DNA from 2 places in the Micrococcus sp. Alg238-R198 genome. Region 2 is predicted to be linked to the other one. Evidence: riboswitches for the same ligand, from Rfam matches in the RefSeq annotation. Region 2 holds a riboswitch; the other holds the start of a gene.
The links. Region 2 has a riboswitch for S-adenosylmethionine ahead of G6R13_RS11005 (bifunctional o-acetylhomoserine/o-acetylserine sulfhydrylase). Riboswitches for the same ligand answer to the same signal wherever they lie in the genome.
Positions count from the first base shown of each region.

Region 1: another riboswitch for S-adenosylmethionine. It lies ahead of G6R13_RS03180 (flavin reductase family protein); the one in region 2 lies ahead of G6R13_RS11005 (bifunctional o-acetylhomoserine/o-acetylserine sulfhydrylase).

Region 1 is NZ_UNRH01000002.1:244,685-251,778, forward strand. It holds gene hisD (histidinol dehydrogenase) at 1-1,141, shown strand, start outside; gene G6R13_RS03170 (RNA-binding S4 domain-containing protein) at 1,152-1,520, shown strand; gene G6R13_RS12270 (hypothetical protein) at 1,568-2,182, opposite strand; SAM riboswitch class IV at 2,375-2,494, shown strand; gene G6R13_RS03180 (flavin reductase family protein) at 2,568-3,092, shown strand; gene G6R13_RS03185 (cold-shock protein) at 3,331-3,534, shown strand; gene G6R13_RS03190 (MFS transporter) at 3,749-4,969, opposite strand; gene G6R13_RS03195 (FMN-binding glutamate synthase family protein) at 5,086-7,080, opposite strand.
Region 2 is NZ_UNRH01000014.1:29,711-36,804, forward strand. It holds gene G6R13_RS11000 (homoserine O-acetyltransferase) at 48-1,178, opposite strand; gene G6R13_RS11005 (bifunctional o-acetylhomoserine/o-acetylserine sulfhydrylase) at 1,175-2,542, opposite strand; SAM riboswitch class IV at 2,673-2,788, opposite strand; gene G6R13_RS11010 (VOC family protein) at 2,966-3,601, shown strand; gene G6R13_RS11015 (CPBP family glutamic-type intramembrane protease) at 3,620-4,507, opposite strand; gene G6R13_RS11020 (phosphotransferase) at 4,648-5,724, shown strand; gene gatB (Asp-tRNA(Asn)/Glu-tRNA(Gln) amidotransferase subunit GatB) at 5,740-7,094, opposite strand, start outside.

The sequences.
Region 1 (7,094 bases), on a different contig from region 2:
TGTCCGTCCGCCGGCCCTGCGCGTGCCCGCGGAGGCGCTCGAGGCCGCCCTGGCCGGGCTCGACCCGCGGGTGCGCGCCGCCCTGGAGGAGTCGATCCACCGGGCCCGGCTCGTGCACGACGCCCAGCACCCCCAGGACTCCACGGTCGAGCTCGGCGAGGGCGCCGTCGTGGAGAACCACTGGACCCCCGTGGGCCGCGTGGGCCTGTACGTGCCCGGCGGCCGCGCCGTGTACCCCTCCTCGGTGGTGATGAACGTGGTGCCCGCGCAGGCCGCCGGCGTGGGGAGCCTCGCGGTGACCTCACCCCCGCAGCGGGACCACGGCGGCCTGCCCCACCCCACCGTGCTCGCCGCGTGCGCGCTGCTGGGCGTGGACGAGGTCTACGCGGCCGGCGGCGCCCAGGCCGTGGCCATGCTGGCGCACGGCGTCCAGGACGACGACGGCGGGTGGCTCTGCGCGCCCGTCGACCTGGTGACGGGGCCCGGCAACGTGTACGTGGCCGCCGCCAAGCGCGCGCTCCAGGGCGTGATCGGCGTGGACGCCGAGGCCGGGCCGAGCGAGATCGCCGTGATCGCGGACGGCACCGCCCGCGCCGACTGGGTGGCCGCGGACCTGATCAGCCAGTCCGAGCACGACCCGCTGGCCGCCTCCGTGCTCATCACCGATTCCGAGGACCTGCTCCGGGACGTGCAGGCGGCGATCGAGGCGCAGGTGCCCGGGGCGTTCCACGAGGATCAGATCCGCGAGGCCCTCACCGGCCCCCAGTCCGGCGTGCTGCTGGTGCGGGACATGGACCAGGCCGTGGAGGTCTCCGACCGCTACGCCACCGAGCACCTCGAGATCCAGACGCGCGACCCCGAGGCCCTCGTGGGGCGCATCCGCAACGCCGGCGCCGTGTTCGTGGGCCCGCACGCCCCCGTGCCGCTGGGCGACTACTCGGCCGGGTCCAACCATGTGCTCCCCACCTCGGGGACGGCCCGGCACTCCTCCGGTCTGAACACGGTGACGTTCCTGCGCCTGCAGCAGCGCATCCGCTACACGGAGACCGGGCTCAAGGAGGTCGCGGACGGGATCGGCGTGCTGGCCGAGGACGAGCGCCTGCCCGCGCACGGCGCCGCGATCCGCGCCCGCTTCGCGTGAGGGGGCGGGCGTGAGCGGCGTCCGCATCGACGCGTGGCTGTGGGCCGTGCGGCTGTACAAGACCAGGTCGGCGGCCACGGCGGCCGTGCGCGCAGGCCACGTGCGCATCGACGGCGAGCCCGTGAAGGCGGCGACGCCCGTCGTCGTCGGGAACCGGGTGCGGGTGCGCCAGGACGGACGCGAGCGGATCCTGGAGGTCACGGGGCTGATCGCCAAGCGGGTGGGCGCCCCCGTGGCCCGGCAGCAGTACGTGGACCACTCCCCGCCGCCCGTGCCGCGTGAGCTGCTCGCGGTGCCGTACCGCGAGCGGGGCGCGGGCCGGCCCACCAAACGGGACCGCCGGCAGCTGGACGCGCTGCGCGGCCGCGACCGACGCTGAGCGCCTCCGTCCTCCCCGCGCCGTCATCCGCCGTCGTGATGGCGGCCTCATGCGGAGGGTGCGGTCAGCACCATCCGGAACGGCTTGTCGTTGTCCACCGTGACGGTGAACGTCATCGGCCCCGCCTCATCCACGGGGGGAGTCGCCGCCGACCAGCCGCCGCACAGCGCCTCCGATCCGGCCATCCAGGTCTTCGTTCCCCCGCCACCCCGTGAGGTCAGGATCTCCGTCTCACCGGTGGCATCCGAAGGACACAGCACGATGACCCGAAGGACCGCACCCTGTTGAGCGTCCACGGTGATCTGCTGTGTGCCCGTCCCGACCGCCTCCTCCAGGACGGACTCCTTCTCCGGGTCGAGATGGTCCGCATCCGGATGCCGGCGCGTGTACTCGACCAACGTCATCCCGTCCTCCTCGAACAGCGCGGCGGGGAGTGCTTCTTCACCGGCGGGTGACGACGCGGACGAACCGGTGGCGGAGGCCGACCGGGTTGCCGAGGGGGCCGCTGACGTCACGGTGACGGAGGACGCCGCAGCGGTGGATGCCTTCGCGGTGGAGGAGACGCTGCCCGGGGAAGCGGAGCATCCCGAGATGGCGATACCGAGGAGAGCCGCGACGACCACGGCGGCCGACAATGCCGCACGCTTCTTCTCGATGTCCATCCGCATGATCCGATCCCTCTCAGAGAACCGATTGCGGGGCCGCGGGCTGCGGTCTCGAGCCCCCCTCTCGAGTGGCTTGATCCTGGCTGGCGATGCGCGGTGTGTCAAGCATCACATCGGGCAGCTCGGATGACGCCGCGCGACCGCCGCGCTTTGACCACCCCACGGACCCCTCCGTAGGCTGATCCCCAGAATCACGAGTTCCCGTCATTCACGGCCCTGGCCGGCGGGACGGCAACCCTCTCACGCAGTAGTGGGGTGCTCCAGGTGATGATTCGGCCCCTCGGACACCCCGACGGGCAAGTACCGCGCCTCCGCGGATCCGGGCGATCCGCGTTCCCGCCGTCTGCGGAGCCGCGCCAGTCATCGGAAGAGGACGCGCGCCATGACCCTGACCCACGAACCCCACACCGCCGCGTGGGACACCGACCTGTCCCTCGGCAACCTCCGCTCCGGCCTCTCGGCATTCCCCACCGGGGTCGTCGCGCTGGCGGGCCTCGCCGACGACGTCCCCGAGGTGATGGTGTCCTCGTCCTTCGGCGTGGGCATCTCCTGGGAGCCGGCCCTCGTGTCCTTCTCCGCACAGAACAGCTCCCGCACCTGGCCGCGCCTGCGCCGGGCCGGGGCGATCGGCGTCTCCCTGCTCGCGGCGGACCAGACGCCGCTGTGCCGTCAGCTGGCCGCCCGCGAGGGCGACCGCTTCGCCGGTCTCGACGTGCACCGCAGCCCGCACGACGCCCTGCTGATCGGGGGCTCCTCGCTCTGGCTCGAGACGCGGGTGCACGCCGAGGTCCCGGCGGGCGACCACACGGTGGTGCTGCTGGAGGTGACGGCCTTGGCGGATCACACGGACGCCGCTCCCCCGGCCGCCCTGCACCGCAATCTCTTCCACGGCCTGCGCGCGCTCTGAGCGAACTCCAGGTGAACAATCGGGCCCCTGGTTCCCGGTCGGCGAGATCCGTGCAATGATGGAGCCTGAAGTTGATCAAGCTGTATCCCGCCATCTTCACTGCTCGTCAGCCCGGCATCGCCGGCGTCGATGAGTGTTGGGCAAGCGGTTCAGTCTCGCCGCTTCACCCGCGTCCCACATCCGGGCCGCGGTCCAACACCGCCACCGCACCGCGGGGGCACATCGAAAGGACACCATCATGGCTGTCGGTACTGTCAAGTGGTTCAACGCTGAGAAGGGCTACGGCTTCATCGCCCCCGAGGACAACTCCGCGGACGTGTTCGTGCACTTCTCCGCCATCCAGGGCGGGGGCTTCAAGGAGCTCCAGGAGAACGACCGCGTCGAGTTCGAGACCCAGGACGGCCCCAAGGGCCTCCAGGCCGCCAACGTGACGAAGCTCTGATCTTCGCCTGACGCACGGCTTCCGACGCCCCCGGTCCGTATGGACCGGGGGCGTCGTCGTGTGCGCTTCCGTGCGTCCCGCACGCCCGCGCACTGCGCCGCACTCCGCCGTACGCCCGTTCGACCGCGGCGCTGCGACATCACCGCAGGGCTGCACTGCGGTGATGTCGCTGAGGCGCGGTCCTCCGCGGTGGGTCTCGTCCTGGCCCTGCGCGTCAGGCCGCGCCCCGCCGGCCCACGTGGCGACGCAGCAGCAGCACCACGCCCAGGGCCAGCAGATACCCGGCCGCGACGACCGCGAAGCCGGCCCGGTAGTCGCCCGTGACGTCGCGCAGCACGCCCATCAGCAGCGGGCCCAGGGCGAAGCCGGCGTACATGCCCATCGAGTTCGCCCCGGTCGCACGGCCGAGCCGCTCGGCCGGCACCTCGCTCAGCAGGCCCGCGTTGATCACCACGTTGGCGCCCAGCACCGTCAAGCCGTGCACCGCGGCGCCCACCCACAGCAGGGCCGGCAGGTCCAGCAGGTCCGCGGCGAGGAACACCACGACGCCGGCCACCGCACCCAGGCAGATCACGGCCAGCAGGGTGGTGGGCCGGTCTCCGGAGCTCATCCGCCGGCTCCACCCGATCCGGGAGAGCACCCCCACCACCCCGGACACGGCCGCCGCGGCGCCGCCGGCCACGAGCGTCATTCCCAGCGTCTCGACCGCGAAAAGCGGCAGGTAGGTGTTCGTGGCCTGCATGCCCAGGCCGGTGAGGAACGCGATCGCCGCGAAGAACCAGACCGTGGCCGGCAGGGGCGAGGTGTCCCGCCGTCGTCGCCCGCCGACGGGGCCGGTGGCCGGCGGCGGCGCCCCGGGCAGCGGCGGGGCGGCGACCAGGGCGAGCACCCAGAGCGCCCCGATGAGCACCGCGGCCCCCAGCGCGGCGCCCGTCCAGCCGAGGGCGAGGGACGCGGCCGGGAAGAACAGGCCGCCGACCAGCTGGGCCGCCTGCACGCCGGACTGCTTCACCCCGACCCACCCGATGCGCCTCTCCGGCGGCACCACGGTCCGGATGATCCGGTTCGTGGTGGGGTTGGAGATGGCCTGCGTGACGCCCGCCACGGCGGCCGCCGCGTACAGCACGGGCAGGGACGGGGCGACGGCGCCGAGCACGAGCGCCGCGGCGGTGCCGCCGAAGATGATGCTCAGCTGTGCGCGGGCGGACAGGCGGTCGGCGGCCCGGCCGAGGCCGAGCGAGGTGACGGCGGCCGCCGCGAACACGACCGTCATCACGGTGCCGAGCTGGCCCGAGGTGACGTCGAGCCGCTCCATCACGACCGTGGAGGAGGCGGAGACGCCGTAGTTGAACAGGGGCCCGGCGCCCATCGCCGCCAGCAGCACCCACAGCAGGGCCGCGGAGGGGCGGCGAGCGGCGGGGGCGGGCAGGGTCACGGCCCCAGGCTACGACCCCTCACGCGACGAGGCGGGAAATCTATCTCATGGGCGCCCGGGGGCGTCGTGTGAGGTGGATTTCCCGCCTCGAAAGCGGGGGTGACTGCGGGGGTGGGTCAGCCGACGCGGCCCTCGCCGCGGTGCTCGCCCTCGACGCGGCCGGTGGTCCCCCGCTGGGTGACCTCCTCGCCGTCCTGGCGCTCGGGCCGCTCGCCGGCCTCCGCCGGCAGGCCCTCGTTCTCGTCGGTGGGCGTCTCGCCGGCGGTGGCGGCGGGTGCCGGATCCTGCGGGGCCCGACGACGGCCGCCGTGCGGGGACAGCGACTCACCCTCACCCAACGAGCTGACGCGCGGCATCGGCGACGTCGTCAGCGGCACGGACTCGGTCTGCCGGGCGTCGACCAGCGTGGAGCCCGTCCCGGAGATGGGGGAGCCCTGCACGGGGGCGCCGCCCGCCTCGCGGCCCGGGATCAGCAGCTCGGAGCGCCACTCGGGGTCGCGCTCGGTGAGGTAGTCCACGCGGGCGTGCTCGCCGAAGTGGTCCGCGTCCGCCTCCTCCCAGTCCATGGCCCAGCCGGCGGGCGGGTCGTTGAGCAGCTCGTCCGTGCGCAGCCAGTGGTAGATGGACGCGTACGAGCGGGTGCTCAGGTGGTCCACGCGTCGGCGCAGCATGCGGGTGTTCAGCTGGGACGGATGCGTCAGACCCATGGACGCCATGATCTGCACGGCCTCGCGCACGGTCAGGCGGTGGTAGTTGAAGACGCGGTTGCCCTTGTCCTCCACGTCGAGGGCGCGCATCAGACGCGGGTCCTGCGTGGCCACCCCCACGGGGCACTCGTTCGTGTGGCACTTCTGCGCCTGGATGCACCCGGTGGCCATCATCATCGCGCGGGCGGACATGGTGAAGTCCGCGCCCTGGATCAGACGCCTGACGATGTCCGAACCGGTGGCGACCTTGCCGGCCGCGCCGAGCTTGATCATGTGGCGCAGGCCGGTGCCCACGAGCGCGTTGTGCACGAGCATGAGGCCCTCGGTCAGCGGGGTGCCCACGCGGTCCGAGTACTCGAGCGGGGCGGCGCCGGTGCCGCCCTCGGAGCCGTCCACGATGATGAAGTCGGGGGCGATCCGCTCCTCCCAGATGGCCTTGGTCATGGCCAGCACGTCCACGCGGGAGCCCACGCAGAACTTGATGCCGATCGGCTTGCCGTCCGAGAGCTCACGGAGCTGCTCGACGAACCTGACCATCTCGCGCGGGGTGCGGAACGCGGAGTGGGACGCCGGGGACAGGCAGTCCTTGTCCATCGGGATCTCGCGGGCCTCGGCGATCTCGGGGGAGATCTTCTCCTTGGGCAGCATGCCGCCCAGGCCGGGCTTCGCGCCCTGGGAGATCTTGATGGTGATGCCCTTGACCTCGGGCAGCAGCGCCTTCTCGGCGAACTTCTCCGGGCTGAAGGTGCCGTCCTCGTTGCGGCAGCCGAAGTAGCCGGAGCCGATCTCCCAGAACAGGTCCGCGCCGTTGCCGCGGTGGTACTTGGTGAGGCCGCCCTCGCCGGTCTCGTGGATGAACCCGCCCAGGCCGGCGCCCTTGTTCATGGCGATCACGGCGTTGGCGGAGAGGGAGCCGAAGGACATGGACGAGATGTTCATCAGCGAGATGTCCACGGGCCGGCGGCAGTCCGGGCCGCCGATCCGCACCGTGGGGGGCTCCTCCGGCGGGTTGACCGGGGCGGTGGAGTGCAACAGGAACTCGTAGCCGATCTCCGAGGTGTCCCGCTCGGTGCCGAACGCCTTGTGGCTGTCCAGTCCCTTCGCACGGGCGTAGACGATCGAGCGGGTGTCCCGGTCGAACGGCTTGCCGTCGAAGTTGCGCTCGATGAAGTACTGCTGGATCTCGGGGCGGATCGACTCCAGCAGGTACCGCATGTGGCCGAGCACGGGGTAGTTGCGGAGGATCGCGTGCCGCTTCTGGGTCATGTCCCACACGGCGAGCACGAGCAGCGCCACCAGGAGGACCGCCAGCACCCACCACGCGCCGCCGCCGATGGCGGCCACCAGCACGACGACGAGCGCGGCCAGCGAGAGGGTCGCGACGATCAGGAGTCTGTTGTTCACCCGACCATCGTGCC
Region 2 (7,094 bases):
TCCCGAACGACAGTGCCGCGACACGCCGCCGTTTCCCGAACGAAAGTTCAGAGGGCGAGGGTGCGCTTGAGCGTGTCGGCCACCTGGCCGTATTCGGTGAGGAAGCCGTCGTGGCCGATGGGCGAGGCGATCGTGTGCACCGGCGGCCGCGCGGGCAGCGCCGCCGCGAGCGCCTCGGACTCGGCCGGCAGGTAGAGCCGGTCCGAGTCGACGGCGGCCACGAACGCCCGGCCCCGGTAGTCCGCGAGCGCCGCCGCCACGCCGCCGCGCCCGCGCCCGACGTCGTGGCCCATGAGGGCCTCGGTGACCACGAGGTAGGAGTTCGCGTCGAACCGGTCGGTGAGCTTGGCCGCCTGGTGGTCCAGGTAGGACTCCACGGCGTAGCGCCCGCGCCCGCCCGGCACCCCGACGACGGCGCCGAACGGGTCCTCGATGCCCTGCGGTTCCCGGCCGAACCGCTGGCCGAGCTCGCCCGCCGTGCGGTAGGTGGTGTGGGCGATGCGCCGGGCGATGCCCAGGCCGGCCACGGGGCCGGGGCCGGGGTAGTAGTCGCCGCCCTGGAAGTCCGGGTCGAGGCGGATGGCCGCGGTCTGCGCCTGGCCCCACGCGATCTGGTCGGCGGAGGAGGCCGCGGTGGCGGCCAGCACGCCCACCCCGGCGACGCGCGCGGGGTGGGTCGCGGCCCACTCGAGGGCGCGGGCCCCGCCCATCGATCCGCCGATCACGGCACGCCAGGCGCCGATCCCGAGGTGGTCGGCCAGGCGCCGCTCGGCCTCGACCGCGTCCCGCAGCGTGAGGAACGGGAACCGGGAGCCCCAGGGCCGCCCGTCGGGCGCGGGCGTCGAGGGCCCGGTGGAGCCGTGGCAGCCGCCGATCATGGCGGGGGCGACCACGAACCACCGGTCCGTGTCCACGGCGCGGCCCGGGCCGACGAGGGCGTCCCACCAGCCCGGCGTCGGGTCCTCCTCGTGCGCGGCCACGTGCGCGTCGCCGGTGAGGGCGTGCAGCACGAGCACGGCGTTGGCGCCGTCGGCGGCGAGGGTGCCCCAGGTCTCGTAGGCCAGCTCGACGTCGGGCAGCAGCCCGCCGGTCTCGGTGCGCAGCTCGCCGACCCGCAGACGGTGGCGGCCGCCGCGGGGCAGCGCGGTGCGCGACGGACGCGTGGCGACGGCGGTCATGCCCGCTCCCCCGCGTCGTCGTCGCCGCGGCGGGCGGCGGCCGCGAAGCCGCGTTCGAGGTCGGCGAGGATGTCCTCGATGTCCTCCACGCCGAGCGAGAGCCGCACCAGGCCGGGGGTGACGCCGGCGGCGCGCTGCTCGTCGTCGGTGAGCTGGGAGTGGGTGGTGGAGGCCGGGTGCACCACGAGCGAGCGGACGTCGCCGATGTTGGCCACGTGGTGGTGCAGGGTGAGCCCGTCCACGAACGCGGCCCCGGCCTCGCGGCCGCCCGCGATCTCGAAGGAGACGAACGCGCCCGCGCCCTTCGGCAGGTAGCGCTGGGCCCGCTCGTGCCACGGGCTGGACTCCAGGCCGGCGTAGACCACGTGCTCGACGTCGTCGCGGCCCTCCAGCCAGCGCGCCACCGCGGCCGCGTTGGCCACCTGCCGCTCCATGCGCAGGGACAGGGTCTCCAGGCCGAGGTTCACCAGGAACGCGTTGAACGGGGAGATGGCCGAGCCGTAGTCGCGCAGCAGCTGCACGCGCGCCTTGAGGATGAAGGCCAGGTTGGCGCCGAGCGGCGAGCCCACCCCGAGGTCCCGCGCGTAGACGAGGCCGTGGTACGACTCGTCCGGCTCGTTGAAGCCGGGGTACCGCTCGGCGTGCTGCGCGTAGTCGAACGTGCCGGCGTCGACGATCACGCCCGCGATGGCCGCGGCGTGCCCGCCGAGGTACTTCGTGGCGGAGTGGGTGACGACGTCGGCGCCGTGCTCGATGGGCCGCAGCAGGTACGGGGTGGCCAGCGTGTTGTCCACGATCAGCGGCACGCCGGCCTCGTGGGCGGCGTCGGCGACGGCGCGCACGTCCAGGACGTCCCCGCGCGGGTTGCCGAGGGTCTCGCCGAAGAACGCCGTGGTGTTCGGCCGGACGGCGGCGCGCCAGGACTCGAGGTCGTCCGGGTCGGTCACGAACGTCGTCTCGACGCCGACCTTGGCGAGGGTGTGCTTGAACAGGTTCTGCGTGCCGCCGTAGAGGCTGGCCGAGGCGACCACGTGGTCGCCGGCGCCGGCGAGGTTGAGGATCGCGAACGTCGTCGCCGCCTGACCGGAGGCCAGCAGCAGCGCGCCCACACCGCCCTCGAGCGCGGCGATCTTCTCCTCCACCGGGCCCTGCGTCGGGTTGCCGATGCGGGTGTAGAGCGGGTCGAGGTCCTTGAGCGCGAACCGGTCCGCGGCCACCTGGGCGGACGGGAAGTCGTACGAGGTGGTCTGGAAGATCGGCAGGGCGGTCGCACCGAAGGCGTGCTGGCCGACGGCGACGCCCGCGTGGACCTGCGCGGTGGAGAAGCCCCAGGCGTCGGGGGTCGGGGTGGTCTGGTCGGTCATGGCGGACCCTCCTGAGGGGTTCAGGGGCCGGACCCGGCCGCCCCGCCCGCCGGCCGACGTGCCGATCCGGGAACCGGCGTCGTCGAGGTGCCGGAGATGACCCGGCGCCGTCGAGAGGGGCCGTGGGATCGGCCCGCGCTTGCCGGCGTCCGTTGTGGGGCCGGCCTGGTCGTCACCCGGGGCACCCCACCGCGGAAGGAGGGTTGCCGGTCAGCATGCCGGGGCCTGTTGCTGACTCTCGTGACCGTGCCTCCGAGTGTAGCCCGCCGCCCCGCCACGATTTCGTCACGCGTGTCACCCGCGGATACGCTCTCCGCACGGGGCGCCCGACCCGTCAAGGGCTCGACGCCCCGCGACTCGCACCAGGTCAACCCCCGGGGCAGCCCGGGAACGGAGAGGAACAGCGCAGTGCACACCTGTCGCATGGACCACGTGTCCTACGCCGCCGGCCCCGAGGGCCTGGACGCCACGGTCGCCCGCATCGCCGAGACGCTGGGCATCGAGCGGATCAAGGGCGGTGTCCACCCCCGCTTCGGCACGCAGAACGCCCTGTTCCCCATGGCGGGCAGGCAGTATCTGGAGGTCGTCGAGGCCCTGGACCACCCGGCCTCCCTCAGCGCGCCGTTCGGCCAGCTCGTGCGCGCCCGCACCGAGCAGGGCGGCGGCTGGATGAGCTGGGCGGTGGCCACCCCGGACATCGGCCGGTTCGAGCGCCGCCTCGGCCGTGAGGCCGTCCCCGGCAACCGTCGCTTCCCGGACGGCCGGGAGCTGTCCTGGCGGCAGATCGGCGTCAAGGGAACCCTCGCGGACCCGCAGCTGCCGTTCATCCTGCGCTGGGCCGACGGTCAGGAGGACATGCACCCCTCGCAGGCGGCCGAGCCGCAGGCCACCATCGAGCGCCTGAACATCGCCGGCTCCCCCGAGCGCCTCGCCGAGTGGCTCGGCGACGACGAGGACGGCCAGGTCCAGGACGTGAACATCGAGTACGTCGCGCCCTCCGGCACCCCGGGCATCGTCTCGGTCACCTTCCGCACCCCGAAGGGCGAGGTCACGCTCTGAGCGCGGGGGCGGGGCCGCTCAGCCGAGCAGCCCCGCCCGCGCCAGCAGCGGGTAGCCGACGAACCCGACGGCGTCCAGCAGCGCGTGCGCGATGACCAGCGGCATCACCCGGCGCACCCGCAGGAACACGAGCACGAACACCACGCCCATCAGGGCGTTGCCCACGCCCGGCCCGATCCCCTGGTACAGGTGGTACGCCCCGCGCAGCAGCGCGAGGGCGAGCACGACGACCGCCACGCGGGTCGGCAGGTACAGCCCCTCGGCGCTCACCCACGACGACGGCACGGCCGGCGCCGGATCGTGCGCCAGGCCCGCGGCGCGCAGCCGCTGCAGATACCCGAGCCGGTCGACGAGCCAGGCGCCCACGATGACCTCCTCCAGCAGTCCGTGCCGCAGCGCGGAGAGCAGCAGGACCGGCACCTGGTACCAGCTCTGACCGAGCGCCGAGCCGACGATCGCCGTCGTGATCCCCAGGGCCCGGCCGGCGGCGTAGACGCCGAGCGTGCCCAGCCCGATGGCCGCGAACAGGCCCAGGCCCCAGGCCAGGTCGCGGCCGGGGCGGCGCAGGTCGAGGCCGAGCACCCGGAACGGGTTCCGGCCGCGCAGGTGCATCAGGTGCAGCACGAGGGCCACCGGCACGAGCGCGAACCCGATGCCGAGCAGCTGATAGGTCAGGTCGAAGGCCCAGCGGTCGGCCAGGGCCGGGTTGAGGACGGTGGTCTGCTCGCCGAGCGGGGCCTGGGTGGCCTTGTCGATGAGCTGGACGATCGCATAGACCGCCGACTTCCCCAGGGAGAGGCCGAGGACGATCGCGATCTCCCACCGCACCGTGCGCGCGGACGGGGCGGGCAGCGCGGGGGCGGGTCGGACGGCCGGGGTGCGGGACGTGCGCGGGGTGGCGGGCATGCCCTCCAGTATCGGCCCGCCCCTCTCCCCCCGGGCGCTTTCGAACGTGAGGTGGGGCCTTTCTCCCGTTCGAAAGTCCCCATTCCCCCGATGTCACGTTCGAAAGTCCGGGAGGGCGGAGGGAGGGTTAGCGTGGTCGTGTGGTCTCCCCGCCTGCCCCCAGCGAGCTCGAGCTGGTCCACCGCGCCCTGCAGCACCTCCGCCCCGGCCTCGACCCCGCCCTCGCCCGGCGGCTCCGCACAGCCGACTGGGCCGCGGCGTCCGTGGAGGAGGGCGGGCAGTTCCACCGCGTGCTCGTGCTCGAGGACGTCGGCGTCCTCCGGATGACGCGGGCCCACGAGGTCGGCGCCGCCCCGGCCGCGCGGTGGGCGCCCGAGCGGGACCCCGCGGCGCACCTGCCCCGGCGCCTGGCCCTCCTCGACGGGCTCGCCTCGGCCCTGGCCGAGCGCGACGTGCCGTGGGCCGTCCCGGTCGCCCTCTCGGACCCCGTCCCCGCGGGCCCGGGCGCCGCGGTGCTGCAGCGCTTCCTCCCGGGCGGGCCGCACCCGCCGCACGAGGGCGATCCGGCCGTGCTGCGCGGCGTCCTCGACGACCTCGCCGCCGTGGACGTCACCGACCCGCGGATCGCCCCGCACCTCGGCCGCCCGTTCGCGTTCCGCGGCCCGTGGACGCCGGAGCGCGCCCGGCACGTCGCGGCGCTGCCGGGGGCGGTCGCCGCGCGCCTGGGCGCGTGGGAGGGGCACGACGTCGACGCGCGGCTGGGCGCCGAGGCGTGGCCGGACGCGGTGGCTGCCCTCGCGGACGCGGTGACGACGTGGACCGCCGCGCCGCCCGTGCCGCCGTCGCTCGTGCACGGCGACCTGGCCGGGCACAACATGCGCTGGCGCGCCGTGCCCGAGGACGAGGACCCGCGCGCCCCGCTGCGCTGGGCGCTGGCCGGGGTGCTGGACTGGGACTTCGCGTGCGCGTGGGACCCCGCCCTCAACGTGGCCTACCTGGCGCTCTGGCACGGCGAGGAGAAGGTGCCCGACCTGGCCCGGGACGCGGCCGAGGCGCGCCGGGCCCGCGTGTGGCTCGGGGCGATGGCCCTGGAGACGCTCGACGACGCGGCGGCCCGGGACGCGATCGTCGGCGGGCTGGCCGCGGGGTCCTGGCGGCGCCTGCTGCGCAAGACCCTGCCCCGCGTGGCGCGGGCCCTCACCGCCCTGGACGGCTGAGGGCCCGCGCGGTCGTCAGGACACGCCCAGGCGCTCCAGGACGATCTCGCGGACGCGGCCGGCGTCGGCCTGCCCGCGGGTGGCCTTCATGACCGGGCCGATCAGGGCGCCGACGGCGGCCATCTTGCCGCCCTTGATCTTCTCGGCCACGTCCGGGTTGGCGGCGATCGCGGCGTCGACGGCCTCGGTGAGCGCGCCGTCGTCGGACACCACGGCCAGGCCCTTCGCCGAGACGACCTCCTTGGGGGCGCCCTCGCCGTCGGCCACCAGACCGAGCACCTGCTTGGCGATCTTGTCGTTGATCGTCTTCGCGGCGATCAGCTCCTCGACCTCCACCACGTGCGCCGGGGTGATCCCCAGCTCGGCGACGGCGACCTCGCGGACGTTCGCCAGGCGGGCGATCTCGCCCATCCACCACTTGCGGGCGGCCGCCGCGGAGGCGCCGGCCTCCACGGTCGCGACGATCTCGTCCAGGACGCCGGCGTTGACGACGTCGCGGAACTCCTCGTCCGAGAAGCCCCACTCGGCCTTGAGCCGCTTGTTCCGCACGGCCGGCAGCTCGGGCATGGCCGTGCGCACGCGCTCGACCCACGCGGCGTCCACGTGCACGGGCACGAGGTCCGGCTCGGGGAAGTACCGGTAGTCGTCCGCGTCCGACTTCGGGCGGCCCGAGGTGGTGCTGCGGGTGTCCTCGTGCCAGTGGCGGGTCTCCTGCGTCACGGTGCCGCCCGCGGCGAGCACCGCGGCCTGGCGCTGGATCTCGTGGGTGACCGCGTGCTGCACGGCGCGCGTGGAGTTCACGTTCTTCGTCTCGGTGCGGGTGCCGAACTCGGTGGCGCCCTTGGGCATCAGCGAGACGTTCGCGTCGCAGCGGACGTTGCCGCGCTCCATCCGCGCGTCGGAGATGTCGATGGCCTGCACGATGTCCCGGATCGCGGTGACGTAGGCGCGGGCCAGCTCGGGGGCCCGCGCACCGGCGCCGACGATCGGCTTGGTGACGATCTCGATGAGCGGCACGCCCGCACGGTTGTAGTCGACGAGGGACGCGGAGGCGCCCTGGATCCGCCCGGAGCCGCCCACGTGGGTGAGCTTGCCGGCGTCGTCCTCGAGGTGCGCGCGCTCGATCTCCACGCGGAAGACCTCACCGTCCTCCAACTCGACGTCCAGGTGGCCGTCGAAGACGATCGGCTCGTCGTACTGGGAGGTCTGGAAGTTCTTCGGCGTGTCCGGGTAGAAGTAGTTCTTCCGCGCGAACCGGCAGGTCTCGGCGACCTGCGCGTCCAGGGCCACGCCCAGGCGGATCGCGTACTCCACGACCTTGCGGTTGAGCACCGGCAGGGTGCCCGGCAGGCCGAGGTCGAGCGGGGTCA